One region of the Salinicoccus siamensis genome, then DNA from elsewhere that is predicted to be linked to it. Evidence: riboswitches for the same ligand, from Rfam matches in the RefSeq annotation. Region 1 holds a riboswitch; the other holds the start of a gene.
What was found. Region 1 has a riboswitch for lysine ahead of ACZ5LF_RS09460 (Na+/H+ antiporter NhaC family protein). Riboswitches for the same ligand answer to the same signal wherever they lie in the genome.

Region 1 (3,429 bases):
GCTGCCTTCATCGTACCTGCTGCCTTCCTCGGTGCCAAGATCGGGGTGATGGCGAATCGGCACTTCAACTCCGACTCGCTGGTTGTCGTCCTACGTACAGTGCTGCTGCTGCTTGGTGTCTACATGATTCTAAAGACCATCCTATAGAGGTGATTCAATGGAATTGAAACTTTTCCATACTAATGATATACACAGCAACTTATATAACTATAAAAAGATCAGTGACTTTCTGATCAACAAAAAACAACAATATAAAGATCACATGGTCTACGTCGATCTTGGGGACCATACCGATCGGGCCCATCCATATACCGAAGCGACACTCGGCAAAGGAAATGTCGAGCTGCTGAATGAAGCGGGTTGCGAGGTGGCGACGATCGGCAACAACGAAGGCATCACCTTGCAGAAAGAGGAACTTAAGACGCTATATGATGATGCTACCTTCGACGTCATCTGTGCCAATTTGCGGGAAGTGGGCAGTGCCCACCCTTACTTCAAACCTTACGTCATCAAGGAAATTAAAGGGATAAAATTCGGTTTCATCGCGGCTACAGTTGAATTCACGCCCTTCTATAAGGCACTCGGGTGGGAAGTGTCCGAAGCCTTCGACTGGATCCTCCATGCAATCCGGGAAATGAACACTGAAGTCGACTGCATCATCATGATGAGTCACCTTGGCCGTTACGATGATGAATCCCTTGCTATGATGTTCCCTGAAATCGATGTGATATTAAGTTCCCACACCCATCACCACCTTGAGGAAGGGGAGTGGGTCGGCGATACGCTGCTTGCGGCTGCCGGACGGTTCGGTGATTACGTCGGAGAAGTTACGCTCGATTTTGAAGCAGGCAAATTGGTGGATAAGCAGGCTCGTCTGTATAGCACTGACCTTCTGACGGGAACGGAAGATAAGTATTATGACAGGGGGCGCCAACTGTTGTCGACAGTCGTCAGGCATGATGTGGCGCCTATAGAAAGGCGGCTCTATTCGACAGGAAGATTCATCTCCAGACTTGCCGAAATGCTGCGGATATTCACAGATAGTGATGTCGGTCTTCTGCATACGGGGTTGATTGCGAAATCGTTTGCCGGCGGTGATCTGACCGAATACGATCTGCATAAAGTATTGCCCCATGCCATTAATGCTGTACAGATCGAATTGACTGGGCGTGAGCTGAAGGAAGTGTTCAACCAGGCCGCCCAAAATGAATTCAAGGATGAAATAGTACGTGGCCTTGGCTTCAGGGGGGATATATTCGGCTGTTTCGTCATGGATAACATCGGATACGTACAATCTGAACGGGAATACTACATCAACGGTGAAGTAATACAGGACCGTAAGACCTACAAGCTTGGAACATTGGATATGTATACGTTCGGCAGGATATTCCCCCAGTTCCGCTATTCCAATAAAGTCTATAAGATGCCTGAATTCCTGAGGGACATCGTAAAGATGTATGCCGATAAACTGTAGTTGTAATATGATGTGTATGTGCTATAATGTCATGTATTAACTTAATAACCGAAAGTAGAGGTTGCAACGACCAATAGTACCGGAAAGGAGCAGACATGCTTTGATGTTCCGGGAAAGGGGAAGTTGCCGAAGAAACCGCCTGGTAGGGGGGTATTCTGGGATCCGGTTCAATAGACCAGGTACTATCATTACGATGATGCGCTACGTAATTGTGAGGGACGTCACAGTGGCTGATTCTGTAATGCTGCTGTGGCGTCTTTTTCTTTATCATCGTAAAATCACATTCACATTTTTAATTGGAGGTTAAAAATATGCAGAGCATATTGAATTGGGAGTACATATCACTGATTCCCCCGTTACTTACATTACTGCTGGTCTTGTTGACGCGTAAGGTGGGCATCAGTCTGGGGATAGGCATAATAACATCGGCACTTGTCGTGGCAGGTGCTGACGTGACCGGCACTTTAGGTGTCATATGGGACGCTTTTCTGCTTATCTTCATAGACGGAGGCAGCATTAATACGTGGAACGCTTTCATCCTTATATTCTTAAGCCTCCTTGGCATCATGACTGCCTTCATGAACATGTCCGGTGGTGCGAAAGCCTTCACGGCCTGGGCATTGACGAAAGTGAAATCCAGAAGAGGGGCGACATTTGCTACAGCGCTACTTGGGATCATCGTCTTCATCGATGATTATTTCAGTGCATTGATCGTGGGTCAGGTAGCCAAGCCGCTCACTGATAGATATCAGGTTTCACGCGCGAAATTGGCCTATTTCATCGACACGACAGCCTCTCCCGTTTCTGTTGTGTCACCGATCTCCAGTTGGGGGGCAGGCATAATGGGACTTGTGGCGCCCCTGATAGCTGCAGCCGGGATGGTCAGTGTCACGCCATTTGAAGCGTTCATCTATATGATCCCGATGAATTTCTATGTCATCACGGCAATTGCGATGATGTTCATCGTCATCTTTGTCAAGTTCGACATCGGTGCGATGAGGAAGCATGAAACCCGTGCGATCCAGGATGGAGAGCTGTTCGGTAGTACACGTGAGGTTCCGGGTGAGACGGATGAAGACTTGCCGGTCTATGAGAAAGGGTCGGCCAAGGCGCTCATCGTACCGATATTGGGTCTTGCTGCGACAGTCATCGTATTCATGTTCATAACAGGGGTGATCGCAGGTGGATCATTTGACGTCTTCAGCATATTCGAGAACACTATGGTGACACACTCCCTCGTCCTCGGGGGAATCGTCGGGCTTGTGCTCAGCCTGTTCTATTATTTCAGGTACACAAGAAAAGACGAACATTTCGGCAAAACTGAAATTTGGCTGGGCATCAAAACGGGTTTCATGGCGATGTTTCCAGCCATTCTGGTCCTCACACTCGCTTGGATGATAGGGGATCTGATCGGTCAAATCGGTACAGGGGAATTGCTTGGTGGCATGGTTGAGAGTTCCAATATGCCGACCAGTGTACTTTTGGCGGTTGTCTTCATTGTGGCATGCCTGATGGCATTGGCCACCGGTACGAGCTGGGGTTCTTTTGGAATACTGATTCCGATTACCGGTGAGATCATGATCTCCCTGAATGAAACAGAGCTGTTGCTGCCGAGCATCGCGGCTGTACTGGCAGGTGCCGTGTTCGGGGACCACTGTTCACCGATATCCGATTCGACCATACTGTCCTCGACCGGTGCCGGATGCAACCATATCGTCCATGTGCTCACCCAGCTGCCATATGCAATCGGTTCTGCATTGATTGCGACAGTGGGTTACCTGGTGCTCGGATTCACATCGAGTCTACTGCTATCACTCGGAGTCATTGCAGTACTGTTGATACTGGTCGTGGCCGTATCGAAGTTGACCAATTCACCAATAGAAGAAAGGGGCTCTGAAGTCTAGCACATAAAAATCCCCGTCTTCAGCCTGAAGAAGAGGATTCCATCAATCTGG
Region 2 (3,429 bases), 810 kb from region 1:
TGGTCTCATTGGGGCGAATGGCGCCGGCAAATCAACATTCCTGAAGATCCTCTCAGGAGAAATAGAAGCTCAGACTGGTCATGTGAGCCTGGGGAAAGACGAGCGTCTCGCTGTATTGAAACAGGACCATTTCGGTTATGAAGATCAGCGTGTATTGGATGTCGTCATGATGGGACACTCGAAACTTTGGGACATAATGAATGAAAAGAACGAAATCTACATGAAACCGGACTTTTCTGATGAAGATGGCATACGTGCAGCCGAGCTTGAAGGCGAATATGGCGAGATGGGTGGATGGACAGCTGAAGCTGATGCTGAAAGCCTGCTCCATGGACTGGGTATAAAATCTGACTTGGTCGATAAGAATATGTCCGAGCTCGAAAATAATCAGAAAGTCAAGGTCCTGCTGGCCCAAAGCCTGTTCGGCGACCCGGATGTCCTACTTCTCGATGAGCCGACCAACGGCCTCGATATAGAAGCGATCCAGTGGCTTGAGGAGTTCCTCATCAATTTTGATAATACTGTTATCGTGGTTTCCCACGACCGTCGATTCCTTAATAATGTATGTACCCATATTGCGGACCTTGACTTTGGTAAGATTGAGCTTTATGTGGGCAACTATGATTTCTGGTACCAATCCAGTCAACTCGCCCAGCAAATGGCACAGGACCAGAATAAGAAAAAAGAAGAGAAAATCAAAGAATTGAAAGATTTCGTTGCACGTTTCAGTGCCAACGCCTCCAAGTCCAAGCAGGCGACAAGCCGTAAGAAGACCTTGGAAAAAATCGAATTGGATGACATCAAGCCATCGTCAAGAAAATATCCATTCGTCAAGTTTACACCAGAACGTGAAATCGGCAATGACCTCCTCTACATTAAAGGGCTTAGCCATAGCGTCGATGGCGTCAAGGTGTTGGATGACATCAATTTGACGCTCGACCCTTACGATAAGGCAGTTTTAATCGGTTCATCCGAAATTGCCCGCACTACTTTCCTCCGCATATTGGCTGGTGAAATCACACCTGATGAAGGAGAAGTTAGATGGGGCGTGACAACAAGTCAAAGCTATATGCCAAAAGACAATTCAGCTTATTTTGAAGGCGTGAATACAAACTTGGTGGATTGGTTGCGTCAATATGCACCTCCAGAGGAGCAGACAGAAACTTTCCTCCGTGGATTTTTAGGCCGTATGCTTTTCAGTGGTGAAGAAGCTAAGAAGAAAGCAAATGTCCTTTCAGGGGGAGAAAAAGTTCGTGCCATGCTCTCTAAGATGATGTTATCGAAAGCCAACGTGGTCCTTCTTGACGAGCCGACAAACCACTTGGATCTTGAAAGCATTACAGCTGTGAATGATGGGTTGAAAGATTTCAAAGGTTCTATTATATTCACTTCACACGACTTCGAATTCATTAACACCATCACCAATAAAGTGATTGACCTGCAGGATAAAGGTGCAATCGTCAAAGAATCAAGCTATGAGGAATACTTGAAAGATAAAGGTCTCATAAAATCTTAATTGAGAGATAATTTTAAAAAATACAAAAAACAGTTTACTTATATTGGCTGTCTATGTATAATCATATCTACAAATAAAATATGTTTGGATGAGGCGCATCAATCATGAGTAGCCACTTGTTGAAGTCTGCGAACTTTAAGCTGGTGAAAGGGTGCGATGCCGAAATAGTATACTGTTGCAGCAGTCTGCTATTGGATCCGGAGGTTAAGAGCTACGGGTCTGTCATTATTTTTTAATAATGGAGTGCATCACTTGTATATGGATAAGACAAGTCTGGCATTCTGCCAGGCTTGTTTTTTTATTATTTCTGGTGTGTGCTCCCAGTGACAGGAGGACATATGGACGCTAAAGTTTTGAAGTTCGGTGGTTCATCAGTTGGTGGTTTCGATAGGATCAGAAGTGTAGCAGAACAATTGCAGGAAAGGGTGCAATCTGGAGAAAAACTGATAGTGGTGGTAAGCGCCATGGGAAGGACGACCGATGAGTTGTTGACAAACATCAACACCCTCTCCTCTACTCCCAAAGAAGATCACGTCGCGCTTCTTTTGACGACGGGCGAACAGCAGACCATCTCCTACCTGTCGATCATCCTTGAAAATCTAGGGGTGCGCACTAAAGCGATGACTGGCTATCAGGCAGGGATAAAGACGTTTGGCGGCCATATGAAGAGCCGGATTGCGAGCATCGATCAGGAGGCCATAGAGTCTAGCCTGGCATTATATGATGTTGTTGTAATAGCAGGATTCCAAGGCATTAACGGCGATGGAGAAATAACAACGCTGGGACGCGGGGGCTCGGACACTACAGCTGTCGCCTTGGCTGCACGATGCAATATACCTTGTGAGATATATACGGATGTAGAGGGCCTCTATGCAACAGACCCCCGACTCTACAGTGCAGCAGGCAGAATCTATGAAATCAACTACGATGAGATGATGGAGATGAGTGCACTTGGTGCAGGCGTTCTTGAAACACGCTGCATAGAGATTGCCAAAAACCATTCCATCCCCCTCTATCTGGGGCAGACATCATCAGAAAAGAAAGGAACATGGGTTATGCAAGAGACAGAGATCATTGAACGTAAGGCAGTGACGGGCATCGCCCTAGACAGCAGCATGATGCATGTCACCCTTTACGAACCCGAACAGGACTCTACGCTTATATTCGATATGTTCAATCAATTTGATAGTCATGAAGTCAATATCGATATGATATCGCAAGTCATCAACAGTGGAGGCTTTCAACTTTCATTTACGGTAAAGGGGACTGATTCCCTCCAGCTTCATGAAATACTTGAGTTGATTGAAGAGATGCATGGGGAAATCGTGACGGAGGTCAGAACGGATCGGGCTAAAGTTTCAATCATTGGTTCAGGCATGCGGGATATGACAGGTGTTGCTTCCAAGGCATTTATCGCATTGCATCAATCGGGTATACCTTTTTATCAGACGACCACTTCGGAAATCAGCATTTCCTATGTGATCGACAAGAAGAACGAGACTCAGGCAGTCGAAGTGCTCGCCGAAAAATTCAACATATAATTTTGGAGGTTTTTTAGATGGTTAAGGTTGCAATTGTGGGGGCGACAGGCGTCGTTGGAGATAAGATGATTGAAATGTTCGAGAGGTATGAAATAGAACCGGAAGAACTCATGTTGTTCTCTTCTCCGCGTTCTGCAGGTAGACAAATCGAAGTCCATAATAAGTTGTACACAGTCCAAGCATTGACTGAGGAATCAGCGGATGAAAAATTTGATTATGTCATTATGAGTGCAGGAGGGACGACAAGTGAGCATTATGCGCCAGTGTTTGAAGAGAATGGCGCCATCATAATAGACAACTCCAGCCATTGGCGGATGTATGAGGACGTTGATCTTATAGTGCCGGAAATCAATTCGCCAAAACTGAAGCGCA

Region 2: linked by a shared signal. The riboswitch ahead of ACZ5LF_RS05365 (aspartate kinase) and the one ahead of ACZ5LF_RS09460 (Na+/H+ antiporter NhaC family protein) in region 1 are both predicted to bind lysine.

What each region holds. Positions count from the first base shown of each region.
Region 1 is NZ_AP043765.1:1,850,002-1,853,430, reverse strand. Features, by position in the region: gene ACZ5LF_RS09470 (sulfite exporter TauE/SafE family protein) at 1-147, shown strand, start outside; gene ACZ5LF_RS09465 (bifunctional metallophosphatase/5'-nucleotidase) at 158-1,474, shown strand; lysine riboswitch at 1,522-1,686, shown strand; gene ACZ5LF_RS09460 (Na+/H+ antiporter NhaC family protein) at 1,786-3,378, shown strand.
Region 2 is NZ_AP043765.1:1,037,094-1,040,522, forward strand. Features, by position in the region: gene ACZ5LF_RS05360 (ABC-F family ATP-binding cassette domain-containing protein) at 1-1,516, shown strand, start outside; lysine riboswitch at 1,597-1,773, shown strand; gene ACZ5LF_RS05365 (aspartate kinase) at 1,855-3,057, shown strand; gene ACZ5LF_RS05370 (aspartate-semialdehyde dehydrogenase) at 3,075-3,429, shown strand, end outside.